Regions from separate parts of the Streptomyces sp. NPDC045470 genome, predicted to be linked through region 4. Evidence: riboswitches for the same ligand, from Rfam matches in the RefSeq annotation. Region 4 holds a riboswitch; each other region holds the start of a gene.
What was found. Region 4 has a riboswitch for cobalamin ahead of AB0A97_RS36980 (iron ABC transporter permease). Riboswitches for the same ligand answer to the same signal wherever they lie in the genome.
Positions count from the first base shown of each region.

Region 1 (7,387 bases), on a different contig from region 4:
TCTGAGCGGTCCGAGTCTGCACTTCGGACACCTTTCCGCGTTCGCCCACAACGTAGAAATGCTCGCAGTGAAGGGTGTGAGCGCCCCCACCCACCGGACCTGGCGGCACGCGCGGTGTGTCGCTTGATCTGATCGAACCCGTCCTCGGACCGCGAGCAACGTGTATGCCTGCCTCGCCGTGTTCAGGAAGACGTACGCAGCCAGTCCTCGAAGCGGGTGGTGGCCAGTCGGGCGCTGCCCTCGTCGGGGACGAGGCTGCGTTCGGTGAGTTCGGAGCCGAAGTAGCGGGCGTGCGGGTCGGGGGCGACCGTGCGCGGGTCGTGCCAGGCGTGCAGGGCCCGGGCGACGAGTTCGTCGAAGCGGAAGACTTCGGGGCCGGCCACTTCGGTGGTGGCTTTCTGCGGGATTTCCACGGCGGCCTTGGTCACCGCCTCGGCGACGTCCTCGGCGGCCAGGGGCTGGAAGAGCACGGGTGGTACGCGCACGGTGTCGCCGTCGGTGGCGGCGTCGGCGATGCCTCTGACGAACTCGAAGAACTGTGTCGCCCGGAGGATCGAGTAGGGAATCGGGCCCTGTTTGATCAGCCGCTCCTGGACCACCTTCGCCCGGAAGTAGCCGTTGTCGGGCAGGTCGTCGATGCCGACGATCGACAGCGCCAGGTGATGCGTGACGCCCGCCGTGGCCTCGGCGGCCAGCAGGTTGCGGGTGGAGGTGGTAAAGAATTCCAGGACCGCCGACTCCTCGAAGGAGGGCGAGTTGGCCACGTCCACGACCACCTGGGCTCCGGCCAGCGCGGTGTCGAGGCCCTCGCCGGTGAGGGTGTTGACGCCCGTACTGGGCGCGGCGGGCACGGCCTCGTGTCCGCGCTCGGTGAGTCTGCCGACCACTTTGCCGCCGATGAGGCCGGTGCCTCCGATGACCACGATCTTCACTTCGTCTGCTCCTCGCGCTGTTGGCGCCCGCTGGGGCGGAGAGGCGTCAGGGCTCCCGGGGTGCGCGCAGGTGAGCGCGCTGTTTGAGTTCTTCGTCGTCGACCAGGACGGACATGGGCTGCCCCGGTACGCAGAGCATGGTGACGACGAAGCGCAGCCGCGTGTCGGTGAGGGCGTTGCCGTCCTGGTAGTGGATGACGTCACCGCCGGGCTCCCAGAACGCTTCCCCGGCGCGGACGATCCGCTCCGGCTCACCTTCCAGTTCGAAGCGCATCTCGCCCTCCAGCACGTACCCGAAGGCCGGCCCTGGGTGGCGGTGCGGCGGGGCACCCTGGTCGCCGGGCGGGTACTCGATCTGGACGGTCGACACGTGCGCGCCCTCCGGGATGGCGGGCGGGACGACCTCTTGCAGCACGGTGAGCGCGGACTTCCATGCCTCCGAGGGCGGGTGTTCGTGGGTGCCGGGCATGGCGGGTCCTCCTTCTGCGGTGCCGATGCCGGCGCCGGTGCCTGTGCCGGTATCGGTAGCGATGGCGGTGCCGCCCCGGTGTGCGGTGCCGGCCCCCCGGTGTACGGCACCAGGCCTCGGCGAACGGCCCGCCGGTAAGCGGCCCGGCCGGGAGATGTCCCATTGTTCAGACCCCCGGCATGCCCGGTGAGCGCCGATCCGGACACATCCGGGACGCCGTACGGAGCCTCGGCCCCGCCCGTCCGACCCGGCTCCGCCCGTCCCCGTCCCCGCCGTCCCGCCCGGCTCCGCCCCCGCCCGCCCCCACCCCTCCCCCCCGTGTCCCATCTCACGTACCACCATGTGAACAAGGGTGTCCCTACCGGGTGCGACCGATCTACGCTGTCCGGTGCAGCTGGTTCGCCCTGCCCGCCAGGCAGGCGCGTCGTAAGAGGGAACCCGGTGGGAATCCGGGACTGCCCCGCAGCGGTGAGCGGGAACGACCGCCGTCATACGCACTGGATCCGGGCCGCGGATCCGGGAAGCGACGGCCAATAGGTGTCCGCCGGACGATGGTCCGGCAGGCGTGCCCGCGAGTCCGAAGACCTGCCCGTTGCCCGCGCGCGTCCGTACGTGCGCGGACCTTCCGGTGACCTCGAGGGCGGGTCGGCGACCACAGCAGGCGGGCATGGGTGCCGTTCGGCGCCGGGTGGCCCGTCCGGTGCGTCATTCCTTCGCGTTCTCGTCCCGTCACCGGGCTCGGAGAAGATCACGCTCGCGAAGGAGAGTTCCGTGACAGCGAAGCCCGCAGCCGCGGCAGCACGGGCCACCGTGTACGGCTACCCCCGCCAGGGACAGCACCGGGAACTGAAGAAGGCCGTCGAGGGGTACTGGAAGGGCCGCGTCACCGCGGACGCCCTCCGGGAGACCGCGAAGGACCTGCGCCGTTCCAACTGGCAGCAGCTGGCCGACGCCGGCATCCACGAGGTGCCGACCGGTGACTTCTCGTACTACGACCATGTGCTGGACACCAGCGTCATGGTCGGCGCTGTCCCGGAACGCCACCGCGCCGCCGTCGAGGCCGACGCCCTGGACGGCTACTTCGCGATGGCGCGCGGGACGCAGGACGTGGCGCCGCTGGAGATGACCAAGTGGTTCGACACCAACTACCACTATCTCGTGCCCGAGTTGGGGCCTGACACCGTCTTCTCCACCGACTCCGCCAAGCAGGTCGGCGAGGTGCGGGAGGCACTCGCGCTCGGTCACACCCCGCGCCCGGTCCTCGTCGGCCCGGTCACCTACCTCCTGCTGTCCAAGCCGGCCCCCGGTGTGGCCGCCGACTTCGACCCGCTGACCCTGCTCGACCGGCTCCTGCCCGTCTACGCGGAGGTACTGGCGGACCTGCGCGCGGCCGGCGCCGAGTGGGCGCAGTTGGACGAGCCCGCCCTGGTGCAGGACCGCACCCCGGCCGACCTCAACGCCGCCGAGCGCGCCTACCGCGTCCTCGGTACGCTCGCCGACCGCCCGAAGCTGCTGGTCGCCTCGTACTTCGACCAGCTCGGCGAGGCCCTGCCGGTACTCGCCAAGGCGCCCGTCGACGGTCTCGCGCTGGACTTCACCGAGGCCGCGGCGGGCAACCTGGACGCGCTCGCCGCCGCCGGCGGCCTGCCCGGCAAGCGGCTGGTCGCCGGAGTCGTCAACGGCCGCAACATCTGGATCAACGACTACGAGAAGTCGCTGGCCACGCTCGGTACGCTGCTGGGTCTGGCCGACCGGGTCGACGTGGCCGCCTCCTGCTCGCTGCTGCACGTGCCGCTGGACGCCACCGCCGAGCGGGACATCGACCCGCAGGTCCTGCGCTGGCTCGCGTTCGCCCGGCAGAAGACCGCCGAGGTCGCCACGCTCGCCCGCGGCCTCGCGCAGGGCACCCACACGATCGCCGCCGAACTGGCCGCCAACCGCGCCGACCTGGCGTCCCGCGCCGGTTCCGCGATCACCCGCGACCCCGCCGTACGGGCCCGTACCGCCGCCGTCACCGACGCCGACGGCCGCCGCTCGGCGCCGTACGGGGAACGGACCGTCGCCCAGCGGGCCCACCTCGGCCTGCCGCTGCTGCCGACGACCACCATCGGCTCCTTCCCGCAGACCGCCGAACTGCGCGCCGCCCGCGCCGACCTGCGGGCGGGACGCCTGGACACGGCCGGGTACGAGGAACGCATCGGGAACGAGATCCGCGAGGTGCTCGCCTTCCAGGAGGAGGCGGGCATCGACGTCCTCGTGCACGGCGAGCCCGAACGCAACGACATGGTGCAGTACTTCGCCGAGCGGCTGACGGGGTATCTCGCCACACAGCACGGCTGGGTCCAGTCGTACGGCACGCGGTACGTCCGGCCGCCGGTCCTCGCGGGCGACATCTCGCGGCCCGAGCCGATGACGGTGCGGTGGACGCGGTACGCGCAGTCGCTCACCGACCGTCCGGTCAAGGGGATGCTGACCGGCCCGGTCACCATGCTCGCCTGGTCGTTCGTCCGGGACGACCAGCCGCTCGGCGACACCGCCCGGCAGGTGGCGCTGGCCCTGCGTGACGAGGTCGGCGACCTGGAGGCGGCCGGCACCTCGGTCATCCAGGTCGACGAGCCGGCGCTGCGCGAGACGCTGCCGCTGCGCGCCGCCGGCCGTCCCGCCTACCTCGCCTGGGCCACCGAGGCGTTCCGCCTCACCACCGGCGGGGTGCGGGACCGGACGCAGATCCATACACACATGTGCTACGCCGAGTTCGGTGACATCGTGCAGGCCATCGACGATCTGGATGCCGACGTGATCAGCCTGGAGGCGGCCCGCTCACACATGCAGGTGGCCCGTGAACTGGCCGAACACGGCTATCCGCGGGAGGCCGGCCCGGGCGTGTACGACATCCACTCGCCCCGCGTGCCGAGCGCCGAGGAGGCGGCGAGCCTGCTGCGCAAGGGCCTCGGCGCCATCCCGGCCGAGCGGCTGTGGGTCAATCCCGACTGCGGTCTGAAGACCCGGGGCTGGCCCGAGACCCGTGCTTCGCTGGAGAACCTCGTCGCGGCCGCGCGGACGGTGCGCGCGGAGCTGCCCACGTCGTGATCACCTTCGAACTCCACAGCTAGAACCGGTTCATGGGGGTGACCCGGGGGGGCAGCCCGCCGGCCGGCTCGGGAACGGCCGGCCGGCGGGCCGTAAACTGCTCTCCCCGCACTTATCGAGGAACATCACTTGACCCCGTATTCCCTGGCGTTCTACATGGACGTCGTGACCACCGGCGCCGTGCTCGGCCTGCGCCACACCGATTCTCCCGAGCGCGTCGCCGAAAACCTGGGGCCGGACTTCGGCGAGAACAGGTTCGGGGAAACCGGCCTGGGCTACTCCTACGGCCTGCCCGAGTTCTTCTGGGAACGCGAATCCACCGACGCCCTCTGGTCGGGGCACCATTTCACCTTGCAGGTGCACAGACTGGCCCACCGGAAGCACAAGTCCGTCGACGAGGTGCTGCGAACCCGGTACGGACGCTTCGCCCCCCGGCTGCGGTTCGAGAAGCTGCGGCGTCTGTTGGAGCGGCGCGGCGTCCCGTTGCTGGAGATCCCGGATGCGGCGAACGCGCCGTACTACCGGACGTTCTGGCAGCCGAATTCCCAGGTCGCCGTCTCCGTCATCAATTGCCACGGTGAATTCAGCACACCGGGCAACCTGCGGGTCGGCGACGTCTATAACATCCAGGCGCCGCTGACTGCCGACGCGGTGGCGTGGCGGAGGGAGCGCGCCGCCACGTGAACGGCTTGGCAGTCTTCGCAAGGGCGGGCGGGAAGATGCGCAGAAGTTGGCACGGGGCCATGGTTGTTGGCATTCGGCGCCACTGTCAGAGTCTCCGTATGGTCGGCGCGAACTGGCGGCGTGCCGCACCGTCAAGGTGTATGCGGAGTACCTGGTACGGGGCGTGCAGACTCCGGGGTGAGGGCCCCGGACGTCCGTCGGGCGGGTGCGGAGCAGAACTGAGGCTGCTCCGCACCCGCCCGCGGCACACATGGTGCACCGGAAGGGGTCAGCTCTGCCCCGTGCTCTCCAGGACGATCTGGAGCTCGACCTCCTGGTCGCCCGACACCGTGCCTTCCGTACGGACGGAGAACGCGCGTGTCAGCACGTCCCGCAGCCGGTCCACCGCCAAGTGGCTGCCCTGGAGGTCGGCGGTGACGGCGGCGGACAGGTCCGCGTTCGGCCGGACGTCGCCGCGGACCTCCGAGGTTTCGAAGGTCTCGGTCCAGACGGTCGGGTGACCGGACCGGTGCGGCTGGTCGTGGGCGGTGTCGCCGTCGGCGCGGTCGGAGTCGAAGCAGCTGCGCAGCGTGCTGAACACGGCCTCGGCATCGGCCGGTGTCTGGGCGCTGAGCACGACCTGGGCCGGCTCGTCGGTATGGGGTGTGCGGGTCATGTGGGCTGTGTCCTCTCCGCGCTGTGCGTCGATGTGGTGCGGCGGGCTTCCTTGGCCGCCCGTTGGGGTACGACGGTGTATTTCGGGTCCTCGGCGGAGGCGATGCCGGCCGCGAAGACCCCGAAGCGGGTGCACACGGAACCGGCGAGCAGGGCCAGCCCGCTCGCGGCGGCCAGCGTGCGGGAACGGCCTCCGAAGGCGGCGCCGACGGCGGCTCCGGCCGCGGTGAGTGTCCGCGCCGTGCGGAGCAGCGTGCCGGCCCGCCCCTGGTGCCAGGTCTCCGCGACCATGCCGAGGCGCCGTTCGACGGCCTTGGTGACCGCTTCGTCGGCGACCGCGGCCAGTACCGCGGCGCACCGGGCGGGCGCCGTCTCCCGTACGGGAGCGACGGCGAGGGCCGTCCCGGCGGCGGCGGCCGTCGCCGATGCCGCGAAGAGGTACGGGAGTTCGCGGTGCGCGCCGTGCCACGCGGGGACGGCGGTGTCCGCCGCGAGGACCGCGGTGTAGGTGGCGACGGCCGGTCCGAGGAGCGCCGCGAAGCCGGTGGCCAGGGCGCCTGCCCTGGGCAGCTTTCCGGTGACGGCCGAGGCGGCCGCGGCGCCCGCTGTCGGCCCGTAGGCGGCCAGCAGCCAGGAGCCGACGCTCATCGGCGAGGTCGGCTTGACGACCCGGAGCATGTTCGCGAACCGGCCGGGTCTGCCGAGGTCGTTGACGAGTGCGGCGGTGGACAGGGTGACCGCCGCCAGGGAGGAGCCCTTCATCGCGGTGGCGGTGGTGGTGCGGCCCGTCGCGTGGGCCCCGGCCGCCAGCACCGATCCGGCGCCAGCCAGACCGCCGAGGAAGAAGTACCCGGCGATGTCCCGGGCGCGCCAGGCAGGAGCCTTGATGACCGGCCGGCCGTAGTACGACCGGAAGTCGGCCGGGGGCGCCATGAGCTGCTCACCACGGCCGCCGCGGCCGCGCTTGCCGCCCTTGCGCCGTCCTCTCCCGTCGGCGCCCGGCCCGCCGCGCAGCATCTCCGGCGCGGCGGCGCGGCCCGGCCGCCCGCCCTCGGAGCCCTCGCGGGTGACATCGGAGCCGTTCATCGCCTCTCCTTCCGTCATCGCTCCTGCCCTTCCGTCATCGCCGTCCCTTCCGTCCGGTGGCACCGCCGAGCTGCTTCAGCGCGGGCCCGGCGAACGCCAGCGCGATGCCTCCCGCCAGCGAGAGCGCCGCGGCACCCGCGTGTTTCCACATGGCGGGCAGGTCGCGGGTGGTGACGACGGGGTCCGGTGGCAGTCCGTAGACCTCGGGTTCGTCGAGGAGAAGGAAGAACGCGCCGTCCCCGCCGACGCCGTCGGCCGGCTCGTGCCCGTACAGCCGCGCGTCGGTGACGCCTGCCGCGTGCAACTGGTCGACGCGGAGCGCGGCCCGTTCGCGGAGTTCGTCCAGCGGTCCGTACTGGATGGACTCGGTCGGGCACGCCTTGGCGCAGGCGGGTTCCTGTCCGGCGCCGAGCCGGTCGTAGCACATCGTGCACTTGAAGGCGCGGCCGTCGGAGGGGCGTTGCTCGATGAC
Region 1 is NZ_JBEZAN010000022.1:103,503-110,889, reverse strand. It holds gene AB0A97_RS36275 (hypothetical protein) at 1-22, opposite strand, end outside; gene AB0A97_RS36270 (SDR family oxidoreductase) at 183-932, opposite strand; gene AB0A97_RS36265 (cupin domain-containing protein) at 979-1,401, opposite strand; cobalamin riboswitch at 1,829-1,988, shown strand; gene metE (5-methyltetrahydropteroyltriglutamate--homocysteine S-methyltransferase) at 2,173-4,491, shown strand; gene AB0A97_RS36255 (hypothetical protein) at 4,621-5,175, shown strand; gene AB0A97_RS36250 (hypothetical protein) at 5,444-5,830, opposite strand; gene nrfD (NrfD/PsrC family molybdoenzyme membrane anchor subunit) at 5,827-6,915, opposite strand; gene AB0A97_RS36240 (4Fe-4S dicluster domain-containing protein) at 6,950-7,387, opposite strand, start outside.
Region 1: linked by a shared signal. The riboswitch ahead of metE (5-methyltetrahydropteroyltriglutamate--homocysteine S-methyltransferase) and the one ahead of AB0A97_RS36980 (iron ABC transporter permease) in region 4 are both predicted to bind cobalamin.

Region 2 (7,387 bases), on a different contig from region 4:
GGGGATGTGTCGTCACGCGTAGCCTCCTTGGGCGAAAGAGCACTGGTGACCGAGCGAACGGAAGAAGGCGGACAGCTCGCCCTTCAGGGACGGCGCCGGCCGGGAGCTGAAGAGGTAACCGACGAGCGATCCGGTGTGGGCGACGAAGACGCCGTCCGCCCCGAACTCCTCGCGGTGGGCCAGCACGGTTTCGAAGGTGTGCTTGGGCAGTACCTCCTGGGACAGCACGCTGCTGAAGGTCGCGGCCCGGGCCACGGCTGCCGGGTCGCCGGAGGCGAAGCCCTTCAGGAGGTCGGTCAGGCACCTCTCGTACTCCCTGGCGCAGCGCCGGTAGTGCCGCCGCAGCACCGGCGTGACCGCGGCGGTGTCCACCGTGCCCGGCTCCATGACGAAAGCGGTGTGGAAACCGATGCCGGTGCCCAGCCGCCGTACGACCCGGTGCCGTCCGCTCAGGTAGAGCGCGAACTCGTCGAGGAACACGCTGTCGGCCCGCTCTATCGCCGACAGGACGCGGCGGACGGCCCCGGTGTCGTACGGCAGTGAGAAGACCCGGAACAGGCAGCGCAGGGTCGCCACGATGTCCGCCGTCGAACTGGCCATGCCCACTCCGACGTGCAGGTCCGAGTGGGTGCTCCAGCGTCCCGGCGGCAGCGTCAGGCCGAAGTGCTCCAGGAAGAGCCGCGCGGCCGTCGCCGCCTTCGCGCCGAGAAGCGGTCGGTCGGGCGATGCGTCGGACGGTTCGTCGTCGGGCCCGGCGCCCGGCGAGAAGTACACCCAGGAGTGACGGTCCACGGGGAACGAGACGATCGCGATGTCCGCCTCGCCGCCGGGGCGCAGCGGGCCCTGGAACAGCTCGCCCAGCGTCCCCTGGCAGACGCCGGAGACCCACCGTGCCGGGCCGCCGTCGGGTGTGGTCAGCATCGGGCACCGTACAACGGCCGTGCCGGACCCGGCCGTCGGCCGCCCCGGAGACATCGCCTGCGGTATTCCTCGGTCACGAACACGCCCTCTCCCGCCGCACCCGGTCCGAGGATTTCGACCGGTGAGTGAGAGGGCGGCCGCGCCGGGACGCGCGTGGCTCCGCCTGTACCACCGACCCAGCCCTCGCGGTCACTGTGGACAGCGCGTGCGTCCGTTCTCGCTCGCACGCGCGCAGTGGCAGGTATCCGGACTCATGGGCATGTCGGCCGGGCCTTCCGGCAACAACTACCGGCCACCGCTTCCCGCACCCTTCGACCGGGTGCGGTGCTGTATCGGCGGCTTTCGCTCCCACTCACCGCTGCGGGACAGTCCCGGATTCCCACCGGGTTCCCTCTTACGACGCCCCACGGAGAGTGGCGCGAACCGACTGCGCACATCAGCGTAGAGGTGTTCCCGCCACCGCAACAGAGAGGTCTGTGGGGTTGTCTCGATTGGTGCCGCTGACAGGGCGCGGGATGTGTGCAGTACGGGCCCACGGCCCGCGGGAGCCTGTCACCAGCGATCCTGCCGTGCAGCACACCGGCACTGCCCCGGCTCAAACATGTCATGTCGGTACGACTCGTCACGGTCCTGCGACAGATCCACTCGCCGGGCCCGGTGGCCGGTTCGAGCCCCTGGGCCCTCGGCTGGAGAGCCGCACGGGAGACCTGGGGCGGCCCGGTACGGAACGGGGCGCCTCACCGCGGCCCGGGAAGGCCGCGGGGGCCCTGAAGGGGATGAGCCTGAACACCTGGCACGGTGGCGCGAAAGTGCCGGACGGCGTCGACAAGATCGTGCGGCAGGTCCAAGGACTCGGGCGCCGACGTCGTGGCCTTGCGGGTCTCGTCGAGCCCTGTCGCCAAGGAGATGGCGGGGGCCGACTCGGGTGGAGGCATTACACGGTCAGCGGAACGGACGTCCACCTGATCGGCCGCCACCACCGCCTCCGATCGGCCACCGCCTCCTTCCCACCGCCGATACGGACGATGATGGAGGTTCACTCCCGCCGCGCGGGCCACTCCGCACGGCGGGGCCGGGCTGTCAGTCAGGAGGCGTTGGCATGCGGATCCCTGGACCCGAGCCCCGGCCGGACGGCGGGGTGGGGGCGGTCGCCGCGGCGGGCGGACTGCACATCTACCAACTGCGGCTGCACGCCGAGTACGGGCCCGTCGTGCGGTTCCAACTGCCGGGCGCGGAGACGGCCGTGTCGGTCGCCGACCCCGTACTGCTGGAAGCCACGGCCCACCTCGACAAACGGCCGGAACGGCTGTTCGAGTTCCTGGCCCCGCTGTGCGAGGCGGGCAACTTGCAGGTGCTGCCGGCCGAGGAACACACTCCCTGGCGGCGCGTCCTGCTGTCGGTGTTGGCCGGCCGCCCGTCCCACGAGCGGCACTTCGCACGGTTCGCCGCGCTCGCGGCCGGACTCGCGGACCACTGGGCCGAGCGGGCAGGCCACGGGCCCGTGGCCCTGCAGAAGGACCTCACCGCGCTGTCGCTGCGGATGATCTGCGCGTACGCGCTGGAAGGCGAGGCCGCGGACCCGGACGGCGTCGTCGCGGCCTTCGAGGAGGTGCTCACCGAGTACCTGGGACGGCTCTACCAGGTACCGGTGCCGGGCACACGGGAGGAACGCGCCGAGCGGGCGGACCGGGCCCTCGCCTACCTGCGCGCGACGGTCGACCGGGTGGTCGCGGCGCACCACTCCGGGGGCCGCGCGGACCGCAGCGACCTCATCGGGGCGCTCGTCGAGGCCGGCGAGCGGCCCGCGCGCATCCGCGACACCGTCATGGTGACGCTGCTCGCCGCCCACCACACCACCGGAGTCGCCGTCTCCTGGACCCTGCACCTCCTGGGGAGCCACCCCGAGGCGGCCGAGCGGGTCGCCGCCGAACTGGACCGCGTACTCGGTGACCGCGCCGTGCCCGAGTACGCCGACCTGCGGCGCCTCACCTACCTGGACATGGTCCTGAAGGAAGCGATGCGGCTGTACCCTCCCGGCCCGTACGGCGCGCGGGAGACGACCGGACCGCTCGTCCTGGGCGACCACGAACTCCCGGCCGGTACGACGGTCTTCTACCCGTTCTGGGCCGTGCACATGAACCCCGACCACTGGCCCGAGCCCGAGAAGTTCGTCCCCGAGCGGTTCACCCCGCAGGAGGTGGCCGGGCGGTCGCGGCTGGCCTACATCCCGTTCGGCATCGGGCCGCGCAGTTGCGAAGGCGCCGGTCTCGCCGTGGTCGAGGCCGAACTGGTGCTGGCCGTGCTGCTCAAACGCTTCCGCTTCCGGCCCGTGCCGGGGCACCGGGTGACACCGGTCGAACGCTTCGTGCTCTGGGCGCGCGACGACATCCGGATGCTCCTGACGCCCCGTGACACCGCACCGCGTGCCTGAACCCGGTACGTGAGCCCGGGGCGTGAACTCCGTGCCTGAACCCCGTGCGTGCCGGCGGGGCTGGTGCGCGGGGAAGCCGGGTATGCATGGGGCGGCGGTGCCGGTGCGAGCAGGGGAGTGGCCATGACGGAGTGGTTATTGGCGTTCGACGCGGGCTGTGGCGCGTGCAGCGAGGTGGCCGGGGAGATCGGCGGCCTGATGGACGACCGGCTGACGATGGCGGGGCTCGGGGACGCACCCGTACGCGCCCTGCGGCGGCAGGCGCTGGGAGACGACCCGCCGTTCGTCCCCACGCTGCTGGCCGTGCAGGGGGACCGGGTACGGGCGTGGACGGGCCCGGCGCTGTCGGTACGGCTGTGCCGTCTGCTCGGGCCGGCCGGGTCCCTGCGGGTGGTGCGGGCCCTGAACCGGACCGACGTGCTCGTACACGGTGACCGGCGCAGACTGCTCAAGGCCGTGCCGGGCCTGGCGCTGGGCGCGTTCCTCGTCTCCGGCGGCCTGGCCGCTCCGGCCATGGCCTCGCCCGGACGCCGGATGACGGCTGCCGCCGCCGAGGAGTGGGCCGCCGGGCTCGAACGGCTCCCCACCGGCTACCGAGAAGTGACCGCGCTGCCGATGCCGCAGCGCAGGGCCGTGTACGCCCGTGTCCCGGACCGTGCGAAGGCCGGCCTGTGGCTGGAGCACGTACAGCGCTACCGGGCGGCGCACCCCGAGCTGTCGGGGCCGCGGACGGCGATGCTGGAGAAGGTCGCAGCGGCGGTGCCGGCCCTCTTCGCCGGGACCGGCGCCTGGCCGGCGGCGGAGGCCGACCGGCTGCGGGAAGAGTCGGTGGCGGTCCTGGGCCCCGACGTGTCGTTCGCCGCGCTCGGGGTGCTCGGCCCGGCCGATTCGCCCGCCCCGGCCGCCCCCGGCACCTCCCGCCTGCTGATGAACTGCGACTGCCACAAGGGTGCCAGCGGTTGCAGTTCATGCGGCAACTCCGTGCCCTGCACCCCGCAGGCTTCGGGCTGCGGGTGGCTGTGGCAGCAGAACTGCGACGGGGTGTGCGGGGGCTGAGGAAGCGGCGTACGGGCAGCCGGTCCGCGCCCGCGAGGTGGCCTCCGGAAGCGGGCGCGGGCGCGCGAACGTAGGGTGGGCGCGGCAGGCCGGCCCCGGGCCGGCCTGCCCCGCGCGTGTCGGCATCCCGCGTACAGGGAAATCCGCCGTGCCACAGCCCCACGATGCCGGTTCACCCGCGTTCTTCCTGGTCCACGGCGGCTACGGCTCGTCCGCCGACTGGGCGGGAGCCGTACGCGAGCCGGCCTCGCGCGGCCACCGGGCCCTCGCCGTGGACCTCCCCGGACACGGTCCGGCTGTCGGGGATGCCGGCCGTGAAGACGCCGGAGGAGCTGTTTGTCATACGGGTCAACCGGCGCTCCGGCGACCGGCGGGCCCAGGCGGCGGTGCGCGCGGCGTACACCGCGCGCTACCCGGGGGCCGCGTTCCTCGCCTGCTGAACTCCTACGCGCCGGATGTGACACACATCGACGCACCTGTGCGCCCCGTCGCGGCACGTCCGCAACGTCCTCAGAACGCACCAGTGAGGCGCTCGATCAGCGCCCGCGCCGTCTCGTCACCGCCCGCGGCGGCACCGGCCGCGACCGCGCCGACGGCGATCGGGGCCAGATACCCCTTGAGCGCCGCCACCGCGCGCCGTACCGCGCCGCGGTCCGGCTGGTCCCGGCCGGCCTCGTCGAGGATGGCCGCCTCGATGGCCGCGGCGTCTTCCAGAACCTCTTCCGCGACGGCCAGGGAGGGCAACTGGCGCAGGGTGTCGGCGACGGCTTCGACCAGGGTCTCGAATTCCGGAGCGATCTTCCGTCCGGCTTTCCGGGCGGTGTTCTCCGCGCCGTCGCCCCAGGCCAGTTGCGATTTCACGACATTGCCGTACGTCACCGGCCCCTGCACTTTGCCCGCATTACCGTCGCCGATCTGAAATATCTTGTCGCCGAAGTGCGACGGGATTTCGTTCATCGGGTCACCTTGCCCGTGTTCTGATTGCCGAACTGCTTGATGCTGTCGCCGATGTGGAAGTTCTCCACCTGGAATTGGAACTCAGCCTGCGGATTGTCGATCGCAGCCATGATGGAGTGCGATATCTGCGCCACCAGGTTCTTGTCGGGGCTCGTCAGTACGGCGTAGGGCGCGCCCGCCGTCTCGATGTTGAGCCGGTGCAGCGTACTCCGCGTCGCCGCCATGATCAGCCGGACGAGGACCGAGACGACCAGCACGGCCGCGCCGGCGAGCACGGGCGGGCCGACGAGCATCGCGAGTGCTACGCGCCCGCCGGTGCTGTACAGCAGCATTCCCATGAACACGGCGCACACCGCGAAGCCCCAGGGGCCGACGCGCTTCAGGATCAGCCAGAGTCCGGGCTTCAGCTTGACCGTCGTCACGCAGGCGATGTTGTGCAACGGGTACGCCGCGGTACCGACCCAGAGGACCCGTCGGCTGACCTGGACATTGACCACTTCGCGTTTGTAGAACACGCTTCCCCCGAGGTGGTTCGCTGCCCGAAAAGTCACGGCCGGACCAGCATTGCCGAAAGGCCGCCGGGTGAACAGTGGTTACGCGAAAACCGGAAGGCGGGTGCGGTGCGTGAACGTTTCCGCAAAGATTCGGCCCCCAAGCACCCAAGCTTCGACGCAACCGACTCCGCGCGCCGGAAAGCCCGCACGGCGAACACCGCCTACGGCATACCGGCCGCCGACGGCACCCCGGCCGCCGCGTCGCTCCCCGTCGCACCGCGCGCCCACCGGCCCGGGGGATACTGGGCCGGTGGGAATGCGGATAGCGGTGCTCGGACCGGTACGGGTCTTCGACGGCGACGGGGCACCGGTCGGCATCGGGGGCGCGAGACCACGCATGCTGCTCGGCCGACTGGCCCTGACGGCGGGCGACATGGTGACACCCGCCGCGCTCATCGACGGACTGTGGGGCACGCGGCCTCCCGCCGACGCGCTCAACTCGCTGCACGCGCTGGTCTACCGGCTGCGCAAAGCCCTCCCCGACGGTGAACTGCTGGAGTCGTCGGGGGCGGGGTACCGCCTCGCGGTACCGAAGGAGCACGTGGACGCCGCCCGCTTCGAAGCGCTGGCGGCCCGCGGCGGACGGGAACTCGCCGTGGGGTCACCCGAGGAGGCGTCCTCGCTGCTCGGCGAGGCGCTCGCGCTGTGGCGGGGGTCCGCGCTGGCCGACGTACGGGAGGCCCCGTTCGCCGGCCCGGCCGGGGACCGGCTGGAGGAACTGCGGAACGCGGCGTTCGAGAACCGCTGCGAGGCGGAGCTGCGACTCGGCCGCCACACCGGAGTCCTGGCCGACCTGGAGGCGGCGTCGGCGGACCATCCGCTACGGGAACGGCCCGCCGCGCTGCGCATGCGCGCGCTGCACGCCGCAGGCCGGCAGTCCGACGCGCTGGCCGTGTTCGAGGACGTCCGCGGCAGGCTCGCCGACGAGCTGGGCGTCGACCCCTCGCCCGAACTGCGCGAAGCCCACCTCGCCGTGCTGCGCGGCGGCGCGGAGCCACCCGTCGTACGGTCCGGTCCGGCGCCCGGCCGGCTACCCGCCCGGCTCACCTCGTTCGTCGGCCGGGACCGCGAGACGGCGCTGCTCGACAGCCTGTTGGAGACCTCCCGGCTGGTCACGGTCGTCGGCCCCGGCGGCGTGGGCAAGACCCGGCTGGCCGTGGAGGCGGCATCCCGGCACCGGGCCCACCGGCAGGGCCGGCTGTGGCTCGTCCCGTTGGCCGCGGCGCGCGTCTCCGACGAGGTGACCGACGCGGTACTGGGGACGCTCAGCACCCCGAACGCGCCACGGCCGCCCGGCGACAGCCGTACGGAACCGCTGGACCAGGTGGCCGAACTGCTCGGCGGCGGCGCGGCCGTGCTCGTCCTGGACAACTGCGAGCAGGCCGTCGACGCCGTCGCCGCGTTCGCGCAGGGCATCCTCGAACGGCGCCCGCGGCTGACCGTCCTGGCCACCAGCAGGGAACCCCTG
Region 2 is NZ_JBEZAN010000026.1:21,397-28,783, reverse strand. It holds gene AB0A97_RS37685 (cysteine synthase family protein) at 1-16, opposite strand, end outside; gene AB0A97_RS37680 (hypothetical protein) at 13-921, opposite strand; cobalamin riboswitch at 1,140-1,364, opposite strand; gene AB0A97_RS37675 (cytochrome P450) at 2,021-3,352, shown strand; gene AB0A97_RS37670 (bacteriocin fulvocin C-related protein) at 3,476-4,408, shown strand; gene AB0A97_RS37665 (hypothetical protein) at 4,723-4,848, shown strand; gene AB0A97_RS37660 (hypothetical protein) at 4,919-5,365, opposite strand; gene AB0A97_RS37655 (DUF6232 family protein) at 5,362-5,880, opposite strand; gene AB0A97_RS37650 (BTAD domain-containing putative transcriptional regulator) at 6,176-7,387, shown strand, end outside.
Region 2: linked by a shared signal. The riboswitch ahead of AB0A97_RS37680 (hypothetical protein) and the one ahead of AB0A97_RS36980 (iron ABC transporter permease) in region 4 are both predicted to bind cobalamin.

Region 3 (7,387 bases), on a different contig from region 4:
GGAGCACAAGGTTGCCAAGCTGGTGTCGCTGCTGGTCAAGGTCGGCGCGCTGGTCTTCGTCCTGACGATGGACAAGACCGTCGCGATCAACTTCCAGCTACTGGGCGGCATCTGGATCCTCCAGACCATGCCCGCCCTGGTCGGCGGCCTGTTCACCCGCTGGTTCCACCGCTGGGCGCTGCTGGCCGGCTGGGCGGTCGGCATGGTCTACGGCACGCTCGCGGCGTACGGGGTGGCCAGCCCCACGCAGAAGCACTTCGGCGGCTCCAGCGCGGAGATCCCCGGCATCGGCGAGATCGGTTACATCGGACTGACCGCGTTCGTCCTGAACGTCCTGGTCACCGTGGTCCTCACGGTGGTATTGCGCGCCACCGAGGCCCCGGACGGCATCGACGAGACGTCGCCGGAGGACTACACGGCGGACGTGGGCGACAAGGGCGTCCAGGTCGAGCTGCCGCCGGCCACGGCGGGGGTTCCGGCGGGGCACTGAAGCGGGGCGCAGGTGTGCCGGGGGAGGCGTTGTCACACCCCCGGTGCACACTTGCCTCATGGACATCACGATCAGGGCCGCACGGCCGGCGGAGTTCGACGCGATCGGTGAACTCCTCGTGGCGGCCTATGCGGCGGACGGGCTGCTGGCGTTCGGGGCCGACGACCCGTATGCGGGCAAGCTGCGCGATGTCGCGCACCGGGCCGGACACGCCGAGGTGCTGACGGCGGTCGACGCCGACGGCGCGGTACTGGGGGCGGTGACCTTCGCCGCTCCCGGCAGCCCGTACGCCGAGATAGCCGGTCCCGACGAGGGCGAGTTCCGGATGCTGGCCGTCGCCCCCGCCGGCCGCGGGCGCGGCACCGGCGAAGCGCTGGTGCGCGCCTGTATGGACCGCGCCCGCTCCCTCGGCCTGTCCCGCATGGTGCTCTCCGCCATGCCGCAGATCAAGAACGCCCACCGTATGTACGAGCGCATCGGGTTCACCCGCATACCCGAGCGGGACTGGGAGCCGGTGCCGGGCATCGAGCTGTGGGCGTTCACCTGTGAACTGGGCGAGGCGTCCTAGAAGCGACGGCCGGGGCGGGGGCCGCCGGGGCCGGGCTGGGAGGTTACGGCCCCACCCGCCGCACGAACACGTCGGAGACCCCGTTCGTGTCACCCGGGACCAGGTTGGCCGCGTCGGAGTCGAAGGCGACGAGGCGGCCCCTGGCGTCGGTGGAGGCGTTGGAGGACCAGGCCAGGGCCTGGGTGCCGTCGGCGGCGACGCTGGCCCGTTCGACGGTGCCGGTGCGCATGTCGCGGACGAAGACGTCCTGCGCGTCGTTGGTGTCCCCCGGCACCAGGTCCGGGGAGGAGGACTGGAAGTACAGGCGGCGGTTGTCGGCGGACAGCACGCCCAGGCCGGAGGACCCGGACAGCGGCTGCTTGCCGTCGTGGGTGAGGCTCATCTGCTCCGTCGTGCCTTTGACGAGGTCGCGGACGAACAGGTCCGGGCGGCCCGTCGGATGGCCGGGCACCACCTCACCGTACTGGCTGGAGAAGACCGCGTGGCGGCCGTCGGGGCTGAGCGAGGCGTTCCAGGCGCCCACCGTCTCGCCGGCCGAGCTGAGGCTCGCCACGCTCGTGCGGCCGGTGTCCAGGTCGTGCAGGAAGAACGGGTAGCTGTGCGGTCGGCGCGGGTCGGCCTCCGGGCGAGCGGCCCGGGTGGACTTCGGGGGGAGATTGGCCGCCTTGGAGATGAAGCCGACCTTGCGGCCGTCGTAGCTGATCACCGGGTTGGCGGAGGGGCCGGTGGCCTGCTCGCCGCCGGTGACGGAGACGCTGACCCGCGTCACGCTGCCGGTCCTGCGGTCGCGTACGAAGATGTCCTGGGCGCCGTTGGTGTCGCCGGGCACCAGGTCCTCGCGGCTGGAGGCGAACGCCACGTACCGGCCGTTGGCGCTGATCACCGGCGCCTGGGCACCCTGCTTGCCCTGCGGGGGCCGCCCGTCGAGGGTGACGCTCTCGGTCCGTCCGGTCCTGCGGTCGTGGACGAAGATGTCGGTGTCGGCGTTGGTGTCGCCCGGCACGAGGTCGGCCGCGTCGGAGGCGAAGGCGACGTATCGCCCGTCGGCGCTGAGGGAGGGGGTGGACGACCAGGAGCCGGCCTGGGTGCCGTCGCTCGCCACGTTGACGCGCTGGACGGTGCCCGTCCGCAGGTCCTTCACGAACACGTCCGACTGCCCGTTGGTGTCACCGGGCACCAGGTCGCTCGCGTCGGAGTCGAAGGCGACGTACCGGCCGTCGGCACTGATCGCCGAGCCGGACGAGCCGCCGTTGGCCTGCGCCCCCTCGGCGGTGACGCTGGCCCGCTCCGTGTCGGACGGCGGCGCGGTACGGGCGCCGGCCGTGGTCGCGGGCAGCAGCGCGGCGAGCGCGCACACGCCCGTCACGGCGGCGAGTCTCCGGGCGGTGGTGCGGGTGGTCCTCATGTTCGGTTCCCCTCCTGGTCGGTGCGCCGGTGTCCGGGTGGTGCCGATGCGCCGCTGCGCCGTACGCCCGTTCCGGCCGGGCGCCCCGGCGTCGGTGCGTCGGTCGGTACATGCGTCAGTGCGTCAGTGCTCCAGCCGCCGGACGAACACGTCGCCCGTCCCGTTCGTGTCCCCGGGCACCAGCCCCTCGTCGCGCGAGTCGAAGGCCGCCAGCCGTCCGGTGGCGTCGGGTGCCGCGGTGTTCGTCCAGGACGCCGACTGGCCGCCGTCCGCACCGACGTTGATCCGCTCGACGTGCCCGGTGCGCAGGTCGCGGACGAAGCCGTCCACCTGGCCGTTGGTGTCGCCGGGCACCAGGTTGGTGGCCGCGGAGGTGAAGAAGATCCGCCGGTTGTCGGCGCTGAGCCGCCCGGCGGAGGACCAGCCATTGCCCTGGGCGCCGTCGTACGCGCGGGACAGCAGCCGGGTGGTGCCGCGCTCCAGGTCGCGGGCGAAGAGGTCGTACGTGCCGTTGGTGTCGTCCGGCACCACGTCCGCGGCCAGGGCGGAGAAGACCGCGTACCGGCCGTCGGGGCTGAGCCGGGGGGACGGCGACACGCCGACCACGGCGCCCGTGGTGCTCAGGCTCGCCGCACGGGTGCGCCCGGTGGCGATGTCGTGGACGTACAGGGGGTCCTGCGGCGGCGGGCGGCGGAAGCCGGGGCCGGCGGGGGTGAGGTTGGTCGCCTTCGAGGTGAACGCGATCCGGCGGCCGCCGGCGCTGATCGACGGGAAGGCGGACGGGGCGTTCGCCTGGGTGCCGTCGCTCGCCACGCTGACCCGTCGCGTCGTTCCCTTCTGCACATCGTGGACGAAGATGTCCAGGCGCTCGTTGGTGTCGCCGGGCACCAGGTCCGGGCGGTAGGAGCCGAAGGCGAGGCGGTGGCCGTCGCCGCTGAGGGCGAAGTTCTGCACCCCGTATCCGTACGGGGACCTCCCGGCGCCCGCGGTGGGACTCACGGTGCGCACGGTGCGGCGGTCGTGGACGAAGACGTCGCCCTCGCCGTTGGTGTCGCCGGGGACCAGGTTCGCCGCGCCGGAGTAGAAGGCCACATACCGTCCGTCGGCGCTGATCCCGGGCGATCCGGAGAGGGCGTCACCGGGCGTGCCGTCACCGGCGACGCTGACCAGGTCGACCTTTCCCGTCCGTAAATCCTTGACGTAGACGTCCTGCTGGCCGTTGGTGTCCGTGGGCCCCAGATCGGTGGCTTCCGAGGTGAATGCCACGAACCGCCCGTTCGCGCTGAGCTCCGGATCGCCCGAAAAACCGTTTCCCTGCGTCCCGTCCATGGCAACACCGACCCGCTCGGTGGCCGGAGCCGCCCGCCCCGCGGCGGCTGCCGGTGACGCCGTCAGCACCCCTGCCACGACGCACGCCCCCGCCATCAGCCCCACGACGCGCACGGCGCCGCGCGCCGCACCGGTTCCTCGCATGTTCCCCCTCGCACAAGGCCCCCACCCGCCCCGCCGACCGACGGAGCAGACAAGGAGCCAATACGCTCCAGGAGCCCCGGTCAACGCGTCAGGGGCATTCCGCGCCACCAATACGCCCCCTGCATCAGCCCCCGTCCAGGCCGCGGCGGACGGCCCGGCGAACGGCCGGGCGGATGGCCCGGCGAACGGCCCCGGCCCCCGGGAACAGCCCCGGAGCCACCGCGTGGCACCCTCTCGGAGGCCCCGGAAAACCCCGGGAAACCGCCCCGGAACGGCCGTCGAATACCACGGCTCCGGACATCCCCGCGCCAACGCGACACAAGATATGGGGGTGGGTGCACGAGGCAGCACAAGATGTATGCTCGTGCTCGCTGTCGTCGCAGGGGAATCCGGTGCGAATCCGGAACTGTCCCGCAACGGTGTACGAAGTGCGTCAATCCGCACCCGTGAGTCCGAAGACCTGCCCACAGTACGCCCGCGCCAGGACCGGCGCGGACGTCGATACGTCCGGGTCTCGCGGGTTGGACCGGTGGACGCTGCGCGGTGTGCCCGCGCGCCCCTTGCCGTACCGGGGGTGCCGCACGCCCGTACGCGCCCCGTGCCCTCCCCAGGCCCCCGCCGAGTGAGGGAGAGCAGCACGTGACCATCGCGCCAACGGAGCCCGCAGCAGCCGAGCAGGTCGTGCAGCCCGCGAAGGACACGCAGCCCCGGCAGGGCCACGGCGGCCAGGCCACGGACGGCCCCGGCGCCGCCCTGCTGCACACGCTGACCGACCTCACCGTCGACCTGCCCGCCACCGACCCGGGCAAGATCGCCGCCGCCGCGCTGCGCGGCCGCCACCCCGGTTCCGACGAGGCCGAGCTGCGCTCGCTGGCCATGGAGGCCGCGGCCGGCCTGATCGGCGACGAGCCGCAGTACTCCAAGCTGGCCGCCCGCCTGCTGACCCGCGCCATCGCGGAGGAGGCGGCCGCGGAGGGGGCGGTCGCCTTCTCCGCCTCCGTCGCCGTCGGCCACCGCGAGGGCCTGATCGCCGACAGCACGGCGGAGTTCGTACGGACCCACGCGGACCGCCTGGACGAGCTGGTGGAGCGCGCGCTGACGGACGGCGCCGACGACCGGTTCGGCTACTTCGGCCTGCGTACCCTGCACTCCCGCTACCTGCTGCGCCACCCGATCTCCCGCCAGGTGATCGAGACCCCGCAGCACTTCCTGCTGCGGGTGGCCTGCGGCCTGGCCGAGGACCACAGCGAGCGGGCACTCGCCGACGTCGCCGAGCTGTACCGGCTGACCAGCACGCTGTCGTACCTGCCCTCCTCGCCCACCCTGTTCAACTCCGGTACCCGGCACCCGCAGATGTCCTCCTGCTACCTGCTGGACTCCCCGCTGGACGAGCTGGACTCGATCTACGACCGCTACCACCAGGTGGCCCGGCTGTCGAAGCACGCCGGCGGCATCGGCCTGTCGTACTCCCGGGTCCGCGCCCGCGGCTCGCTGATCCGCGGCACCAACGGCCACTCCAACGGCATCGTGCCGTTCCTGCGCACCCTGGACGCCTCGGTCGCGGCCGTGAACCAGGGCGGCCGGCGCAAGGGCGCCGCCTGCGTCTACCTGGAGACCTGGCACGCGGACCTGGAGGAGTTCCTGGAGCTGCGCGACAACACGGGCGAGGAGGCCCGGCGCACCCACAACCTGAACATCGCGCACTGGATCCCCGACGAGTTCATGCGCCGCGTCGAGGCGGACGCCGACTGGTCGCTGTTCTCCCCCAGCGACGCGCCCGAGCTGGTGGATCTGTACGGCGACGAGTTCGACGCCGCGTACCGCAAGGCGGAGGCCGAGGGCCGCGCCGTCAAGCAGGTCCCGGCCCGGGTCCTGTACTCGCGGATGATGCGCACCCTCGCGCAGACCGGCAACGGCTGGATGACCTTCAAGGACGCCGCCAACCGCACCGCGAACCAGACCGCCGAGCCCGGCAAGGTCGTGCACTCCTCGAACCTGTGCACCGAGATCCTGGAGGTCACCGACGACGGCGAGACCGCCGTCTGCAACCTCGGCTCGGTCAACCTCGCCGCCCACCTGGGTGACAACGGCGAGATGGACTGGGAGCGGCTGGACGCCACGGTCCGCACCGCGGTGACCTTCCTCGACCGCGTGGTGGACATCAACTTCTACCCGACCGAGCAGGCCGGCACCTCCAACTCCCGCTGGCGCCCGGTGGGCCTGGGCCTGATGGGCCTCCAGGACGTCTTCTTCCGGCTGCGGCTGGGCTTCGACTCGCCCGAGGCGCGCGAGCTGTCCACCCGTATCTCCGAGCGGATCATGCTCGCGGCGTACGAGGCGTCCGCCGGCCTCGCCGAGCGGCACGGCCCGCACCCGGCCTGGTCCGCGACGCGTACGGCCCGGGGCGTCCTGCACCCGGACCACTACCCGAACGCCGAGCCGCGCTGGGCGGACCGGTGGGCGGCGCTGCGCGCCCGTATCGCGAAGACCGGTATGCGCAACTCGCTGCTGCTGGCCATCGCGCCGACCGCCACCATCGCCTCCATCGCGGGCGTGTACGAGTGCATCGAGCCGCAGGTCTCGAACCTGTTCAAGCGCGAGACGCTGTCGGGCGAGTTCCTCCAGGTCAACGCGTACCTGATCGAGGAGCTGAAGGCGCTGGGCCTGTGGGACGCCCGCACCCGTGACGCACTGCGCGAGGCCAACGGCTCGGTGCAGGAGCTGGACTGGATTCCCGCCGAGACCCGCGCGCTGTACCGCACGGCATGGGAGATCCCGCAGCGCGCGCTGATCGACATGGCGGCGGACCGTACGCCCTACCTCGACCAGAGCCAGTCGCTGAACCTGTTCATGGCGTCCCCGACCATCGGCAAGCTCAGCTCGATGTACGCGTACGCCTGGAAGCGCGGCATCAAGACCACCTACTACCTCCGCTCGCGGCCGGCGACCCGTATCGCCCAGTCCGCGCGCGGTACGGGCGGGGGCGCGCAGACCGCTCCCGTCCCCGCCCAGGCGGCCGACCCCGAGGCCGTCGCCTGCTCCCTGGAAAACCCCGAGTCCTGCGAGGCATGCCAGTAATCATGACGACCGCACCCGAAAAGAACGAGACGACGTCCGCTGCCGCCTCGCACACCGCCACCACCGGCAGCAAGAACCTGCTCGACCCGGGCTTCGAGCTGACCCTGCGCCCGATGCGCTACCCGGACTTCTACGACCGCTACCGGGACGCGATCAAGAACACCTGGACCGTGGAGGAGGTCGACCTCCACTCCGACGTGGCCGACCTCGCCAAGCTGTCGCCCGGCGAGCAGCACATGATCGGCCGGCTCGTCGCGTTCTTCGCGACCGGTGACTCGATCGTGGCGAACAACCTGGTCCTGACGCTCTACAAGCACATCAACTCCCCCGAGGCGCGGCTCTACCTGAGCCGGCAGCTCTTCGAGGAGGCCGT
Region 3 is NZ_JBEZAN010000002.1:702,428-709,814, forward strand. It holds gene mctP (monocarboxylate uptake permease MctP) at 1-490, shown strand, start outside; gene AB0A97_RS09450 (GNAT family N-acetyltransferase) at 549-1,058, shown strand; gene AB0A97_RS09455 (hypothetical protein) at 1,102-2,463, opposite strand; gene AB0A97_RS09460 (hypothetical protein) at 2,587-3,936, opposite strand; cobalamin riboswitch at 4,278-4,419, shown strand; gene AB0A97_RS09465 (ribonucleoside-diphosphate reductase subunit alpha) at 4,576-7,014, shown strand; gene AB0A97_RS09470 (ribonucleotide-diphosphate reductase subunit beta) at 7,017-7,387, shown strand, end outside.
Region 3: linked by a shared signal. The riboswitch ahead of AB0A97_RS09465 (ribonucleoside-diphosphate reductase subunit alpha) and the one ahead of AB0A97_RS36980 (iron ABC transporter permease) in region 4 are both predicted to bind cobalamin.

Region 4 (7,387 bases):
CCCAGCTCGTGGTGGCGGGCCGAGGTGGTGACGAAGCCGAGCTGGCGCCCGTCGGCACCGTCGGCGGCGAGGCGTACGGGCGCGCCGTGCGGCGGCAGGTGCACCTCGCTGCCGTCCAGGTGGAGGAAGACCAGGCGGCGCGGCGGCTTCCCCAGGTTGTGGACGCGGGCCACCGTCTCCTGGCCGCGGTAGCAGCCCTTCTGGAGGTGCACGGCGGTGCCGATCCAGCCCAGCTCGTGCGGGATGGTGCGGTGGTCGGTCTCCCGGCCCAGGCGTGGCCGGTGCGCCTCGACGCGCAGCGCCTCCAGGGCCAGCGTGCCGACGGCGGGGCCGTTGGCCGTGGCGAAGGCCGCCAGGTCCGCGCGGGGCAGGAACAGGTCCCGGCCGTGCGGGGTCTCCCGGACGACGGCGTCCTTCGGCGCCTCGGCGATGGAACCGGCCGGCAGGTGGACGACCGCGTAGTCGTCCGTACGGTCGGCGACCTCGACGCGGTAGAAGAACTTCATGCTCTCCAGGTAGGCGATGAGCGCCTCCTCGTCGCCCGGCTCGGTGTGCAGCCAGGTCGTCTCCCCGTCGTCGACGAGGTAGAGGGCGTGCTCGATGTGGCCGTTGGCGGAGAGGATCAGGGCCTCGGTGGCATGGCCGGGGGCGAGGTCGGTGACGTGCTGGGTCAGCAGCAGGTGCAGCCAGCTCAGCCGCTCGGGGCCGCTGACGGTGACCACGCCGCGGTGCGAGAGGTCGACGAGGCCGTGGCCGTCCGCGAGGGTGCGTTGTTCGCGGAACAGGTCGCCGTAGTGTGCGGCGACCCCTTCGTCGGGGGCCTCGGCCGGGACGGCACCGGGCAGCGACAGCAGCGGACTGGCTTCACGTGGGCGCGGCATACCCCAAGCGTACGACCGGCTACGCGACAGGCCCCGACCCGCCCTCGGCGGGCGGCCCGCCGTCCGGTGTCCGCGCCGCGCCGGTGCCGGTGCCGGTGCACGCCGCGCAGCGCCCGAAGATCGCGAAGTGCTTCAGGTCCGTGTCGAAGCCGAACGTCTCCCGCAGCGTCGCCGTGAACGGTGCGGCCACCGACAGATCGGCTTCGATCACTTCCGAGCAGTCCCGGCACACCAGGTGGATGTGGTGGTGCCGGGACGCGAGGTGATACGTGGGCGCGCCGTGCCCGAGGTGGGCATGGCTGACCAGCTTCAGCTCCTCCAGCAGCTCCAGTGTCCGGTAGACGGTGGAGATGTTCACGCCGCCCGCCGTCCGGCGCACCTCGGTGAGGATGGCGTCGGGGGTGGCGTGTTCCAGCTTGTCCACCGCCTCCAGCACGAGCTGCCGCTGCGGGGTCAGCCGGTACCCGCGCTTGCGGAGGTCGCTCTGCCAGTCGCTGCTCACCACACCGACAGTGTAGGAGGACGTTCAGTGGCCGCCTACGTTCCGCAGGTAACCGGAGAGCGCGGCGACGGCTGCCGGGTTGCGCGGGCTCTCCACCAGGTCGGCGTAGTCCAGTACGAAGATGCGGTCGTTCTTGATCGCCGAGACGTTCTTCAGCGGCCCGTACGACTTCAGGAACGCCTTCTTCTGTTCGGCGGTCGGCGTGCCGTAGTCGTTGATGACGATCACGTCGGGGTCGCGTTCGACCACCGATTCCCAGCCGACCGTGGTCCAGGAGTCGTTGAGGTCCTTCATGACGTGGTCGCCGCCGGCCTTGGTGATGATGTCGTGCGGCCCGGCGAAGCGGCCGGAGGTCATCGGCTTGTCCTGGCCGCCGTCGTAGAGGAAGACGGTGGGCCGTGCGCCGTCCTTGGGGGCCTTGGCCTGCGCGTCGGCGATCTGCTTGCGGTACGTGGCGATCAGCGCGTCCGCCCGGTCCTCGACGTCGAAGATCTTCCCGAGGGTCTTCAGGTCGGTGTAGAGCGCGTCCAGCGGCGGCATCACGCCGCGTGCGCTGCCCTGGCCGCCGTCGGATCCGTTGCGGCACGACTCGGTCAGGACGTAGCTGCCGATGCCGAGCTTCTTCAGGGAGGCCGGGGTGACGTCGCTGTCCTCGCCGAAGCCGTAGTTCCAGCCCGCGAAGACCAGGTCGGCCTTGGCGTCCAGGGCGATCTCCTTGGTGATCGTCTTCTTGGAGAGCCACGGCACCTTGCCGTACGCGTCCTTCCAGGCGACGGCGTCGATCCTGCCCCGGTACTCCGGCATGACGTACCCGGCCATGTGGTCCTCCAGGCCGAGCGCGAACATGATGTCGGCGATCCCGACGTCGTTGGTGACCACCCGCCGCGGCGCCTTGTCGTACGTGGTCCGCGTCCCGCAGTTCTCGATCGTGACCGGGTAGTGGCCGGACCCGCCGCCCGGCCCGGACGCCTGGGCGGCGCCCTTCTTCCCGTCCTCGGCGACGTGCGCGCCGCAGCCGGTGAGCACGGCGAGCGTGAGGGCGGTGAGCAGGGCGGCGGAGCGGTGGCGGGTACGCATGGGGGGCCTCATGAGGTGGTCGGTGCGTCGGTACGGGCGGGCAGGCGGTCGAACAGCAGTTGGACGACGCCGGTCTCCGGATGCGGTACGCGGTGCGCGCGCACCCCGAACACCTCGGCCAGCAGCTCCGGGCCCAGCACGTCGTGCGGCGCGCCGGAGGCGACGATGCGCCCGCCGGAGATGACGTACAGCTCGTCGCAGTGCACGGCCGCCAGGTTCAGGTCGTGCAGCGCGGTCAGCACCGTCAGCCCGCTGTCCCGGACCAGCGCCAGCAGCTCGAGCTGCTGCGCGATGTCGAGGTGGTTCGTCGGCTCGTCCAGCACCAGCACCCGCGGCTCCTGGGCCAGCGCGCGGGCGATCAGCACCCGCTGCTTCTCGCCGCCGGACAGGCTCAGGAAGGCCCGCCCGGCGAGGTGGGCGGCGCCGGTACGGTCCAGCGCGTCCTCGCACACCCGCAGGTCGGCGGCGCTCGGCCGCCCCGACCCGCGCTGGTGCGGCAGCCGCCCCATCGCGACGACCTCGGCGGCCGTGAACCCGAACTCGGTCGCCGACTCCTGGGGCAGCGCGGCCAGGTGACGGGCCCCTTCGCGTACGCCCATGGCGTGCAGGTCGGTGCCGTCCAGCCGTACCGTCCCGGCGGCCGGGCGCAGCGCGCGGTAGGCGCAGCGCAGCAGGGTGGACTTGCCGCTGCCGTTGGGTCCGACCAGCCCGACGACCCGGCCGCTGTCCGCGTGCAGGGTGATGTCGTGCACGAGCCGCGCGCCGGCCACGTCCACGGACACCGCGTCGATGTCGATCCGCATCAGGCACCGCCTCCGTACGTACCGCCGTGGCCCCGCATCGGACACCGCATGGGGCCCCGCACCGGGCACTGCATCAGGACCCGCATCAGACCCCGCCTCCGAACGTGTAGCCGCGCCGCCGCATCAGCAGCACGAAAGCCGGCACCCCGAGCACCGCGGTGATCACTCCGACCGGCAGCTCGACGGGCGCCAGCAGCACCCGGGACAGGATGTCCACCCACACCATCAGCACCGCACCCAGCAGCGGCGCCACCGCCAGCACCCGGCGGTGCCCGGCGCCCACCAGCATCCGCGTCACGTGCGGCACCATCAGCCCCACGAAGCCGATCGCCCCGCTGACCGCGACCACCGCGCCGGTGACGGCCGCGGTGACCGCGAACAGCTCCCGGCGCAGCCGCCCGGGGTCCACGCCGAGCGCGGCGGCCGACTCGTCGCCCATGGCCAGCGCGTTCAGCCGGCCCGCGGAGAGCATCAGGTACAGCAGCGCCCCGGCCACCGCCACCGCGGCGACCGGCAGCGAGCCCCAGCCCGCCCCGCTGAGGCTGCCGAGCAGCCACATCATGGCGGACCGCGCCGCCTCGCCCCGGTCGGCGGCGAAGACCATCAGGGTGGAGAGGGCGGAGAAGCCGTAGTACATGGCGGAGCCGGTCAGGACCAGGCGCAACGGGGTCAGGCCGTGCGCGCTGCGGGCCGCCGCGTAGACCAGCACCATGGCCAGCAGCGCCGAGCCGAAGGCGGCGGTGGACAGGGCCCAGACGCCGAGGGCGCCGAGCGAGCCGAAGAGCAGGACGGCGTTGGCGCCGACCGCGGCGCCGGAGGAGATGCCGAGCACGAAGGGGTCGGCGAGGGCGTTGCGCACCAGGGCCTGGACGGCCACGCCGATGGCGGACAGCCCGGCGCCGACGACGGCGGCCAGCAGCGTGCGCGGGAAGCGCAGCTCCCACACGATGGTGTAGGCGGAGACCTCGTCGGAGGTGATGGTCCCGCCGCTCAGCCCGGCGCCGAGGTGGCGCAGCACCTCGCCCCACCCGACACCGGAGGCGCCGAGGCCGACGCCGCACACCAGGGACGCGAGCAGCACGACGGCGAGCCCGGCGGCCAGCGGCACGGTGGGCAGCGGCGAGCCGGTACGGGGCCGGTCACCGTCGGGCCCGACGGGTGCGGAGGCGGAGGCGGCGGTACGGGCTGGGGCGGCCAAGGGGCGTACGCCTTCGGCTCGGGCCGCGTCCGTACGGTCCGGGGTGACGGCGCGTGGCGCGAGGCCCGCGGCGGTGTCCCCTCGCAGTCCACGGCGAGTTGATCAGGAACCGGCGCCCCCGCGGGTGATCGGGCTGGCGGAACACGCGGTTCCGCACACCGTTGCGGGTCAGCGCCGGACTCTCACCGGACTTCCCCCGCCGGGGCGCTCTGCGACCTGTGGAGGTCTGCTTGTCTACTTGAAGAAGGCGATGCCGTCGTCCGGCAGGTCCTTGATGTCCTTGGCCCACTCGCGCGGGTCGACGACCTTCTTCAGGTGCGCCGACATGTACGGACGCAGCGGCACCTCGGGGGTGGCCTTCTCGCCGACCCACATCAGGTCGCTGTTCACGTACCCGTACAGGCGCTTGCCGCCGCTGTACGGGCCGGAGGCCGCGGTCCGCGCCACGGCGTCGGTGGCCAGGTCGATCTGCGGCTTCTGGTCGGCCAGCTCGCCGTACCAGACCTCCGCGACGCCGCCGTCGCGGATCATCACGATCTCGACCTTGCGGTCCTTGTCGATGCGCCAGTAGCCGGACTCGGTCTCCAGCGGAGCGACCTTCTTGCCCTCGCCGTCGAGCACCCAGCTGTGCGAGGTGTATTCGAGGAAGTCACGGCCGTCGTGCGTGAAGGTGACCTCCTGGCCGAAGTTGCACTTCTCGGAACCGGGGAAGTCGGCGACGCCGGCACCCTCCCAGTTGCCGAGCAGGAAGGCGAGGGGCACGAGGGCCGGGTTCAGGTCGGACGGGATCTCGATCATCAGCTCAGGCGATCTGTGTCGGGGAAGTCTGGTGTGTTCGGGGTTCTCAGCGCTGGCCCTGGTACAGCTTCTTCCAGGTCAGCCCGGCGAAGGCGACGACGCCGACGGCGACCAGGACGAGCAGGGTGGTGAAGACTGCCTCAAGCACGAGCGCGCTCCTCGGACGGAGTGAGGTGTTACGGACCGGAAGCGAGTCTAGTCGGCGTGCTCGGTGGTGGCGCTGTGAGGTCGGTCCCGCCGGGAGCCCCGGGCGCCTGACGCACCCGGGACACCCGGCGCCGCCGGTTCAGCTCAGGAGCTGCTGCTGGAGGGCGACGGTCTGGTAGAAGGCCGTCGGTACGGTGCCGCCGGGGCGGGAGTGGACGACGAGGGCGACGGTGTCGCCGGCGAACAGGTAGGCGTACCGCACGGAGCGGGCGCCTCCGGAGCCGGTCTGCCGGTACACCTCCACAGCGGAGTCGAGGACGTCGCCCGGCCGCGCCTGCACGGCCGACTCGTAACCGTCGTCCCGTACGACGGTCCGCGCGTCCCGCAGGTTGACGACCGTGCCCTTCCAGTCGTTCAGCACCGTCAGGCGGAAGTACTGGGCCACCGCCGCGCTCTCGAACTGGACCAGGTGGACCCGGGCCCGGGTGCCGTCCGGCATGGTCCAGCCGCGGGAGGCGGTACGGCGCGGGGCGTAGTCGGCCAGGTGCCGTCGCAGCAGGTCGCCGGAGGGAGCCTCGTACTCCGCGGTGAAGGCGGCGGTGTCCGGCGCGTCCTTCCCGCCGGTCTTGTCGAGGTCCACCGCGGCACCCTCGGGAGCGGTCAGGCGCAGACCGCCGAGGTCGGCGTGGTGGACGCCGGAGGGACCGCCGGCGGTGGCGCCGGGCGTCTTCGCGAAGGGGGCGGGCGCGCCGTGGGGGAGCGGTGGCCGGTGCTGTTCCGGGTACGGCCAGCGGCCGTCGCCCGGCGTGCCCAGACCGGGCAGGTCGGTACGGTCCGCCGCGGTGATCCCGTAGGCGATGCCGGTGCCGAGGAGGCCGCAGACCACGAGGGCCGCCGCGACGCGTGGGAGGGACCGGCGGAGGTGGCGCGGGCGGCCGGCGGCAGGCGGTGTGCCGGGGTCCGCCGGGCCGGCGGGGCCGTCCACGGTCAGTGAGCTGCTGTCGGTCATGCGGTGCCTCCGTGCGTGCCGGACCGTCGGAGCTGCTGGGACAGGTGCCGGGCCCCGCGCGAGGTGTCCAGCCCTTCGGGCCCGTAGGCGGTCAGGACGACCAGGCGGTCTCGCACTTCCCCGGCGCACAGCATCGCTGCCATGCCTTCCGGGCCGGACTCCGCGGGCAGGACGCAGCGCGCGTCGGGGTGGTCCGCCGCACGCGGCCCGGTACGGACTCCGTCGCCCACGAGGGCGGCGGGGAGGCCGCCGGCGGCGCCCGGCTTCAGGCGCAGGAGCTGCACCTCCAGGATCTGGCCGGGCGCCCGGTACGTGCGTACGGCCGACTCGACGACGCCCCGGCGCCGCAGCGCGGAGAAGAAGGCGTCCCGCCGCCCGTCGGGCAGCCAGGCGGACAGCTGCCGTGCCAGCAGCTCGGACTGCTCGGCGCCGACCGTGCTGTCGTTGCGGAAGGAGCCCGGATCGGGCCCGTACGCGGGCCCTCCCGGGGCGGGCAGCAGCTCGGCGCGGAGCGCGGTGGCTCCCGCGCCGGTGGCCTGCGGATCGCCCATGGTGCGGGGCGGGGCTTGGGCCGGGGCCTTCATGAGATTGTCGAGTTGTCGCTGGGCCAGGGGGCGCAGGGCGGCCTCGTCGAGGGGCTTTGTGTCCTGGAAGGTCATGTCCATGACGACCGTGCCACGCCGGGCCAGCGCGCGGGCGGTGTACAGGGGCGCGCTGCCCGGGAACTCCCGCGCCTCTGCCTCCACGTGCAGCGCGCCGGAGGCGGTCCCGGCCAGTTTCACCTCGTGCGCGTGCCGCGTCGAACTGTTCTCCCGCCCCTCCCGCACATACCGCGCAGCGCTCGCGTCCCACATGTCGCGGAACTGGACGAGATCGGTCCGGACGGTGAGGTCGCCGAGGCCCCAGATGTCGTGCGCGACCCGTTGGAAGCCGCTCGTGACCAGCGCCTTGAAGTGTTCGCCGGGCCCGGTG
Region 4 is NZ_JBEZAN010000024.1:39,649-47,035, reverse strand. It holds gene AB0A97_RS37000 (folate-binding protein) at 1-881, opposite strand, end outside; gene AB0A97_RS36995 (transcriptional repressor) at 901-1,386, opposite strand; gene AB0A97_RS36990 (ABC transporter substrate-binding protein) at 1,408-2,460, opposite strand; gene AB0A97_RS36985 (ABC transporter ATP-binding protein) at 2,469-3,263, opposite strand; gene AB0A97_RS36980 (iron ABC transporter permease) at 3,349-4,380, opposite strand; cobalamin riboswitch at 4,563-4,700, opposite strand; gene AB0A97_RS36975 (FABP family protein) at 4,696-5,259, opposite strand; gene AB0A97_RS36970 (hypothetical protein) at 5,546-6,415, opposite strand; gene AB0A97_RS36965 (hypothetical protein) at 6,412-7,387, opposite strand, start outside.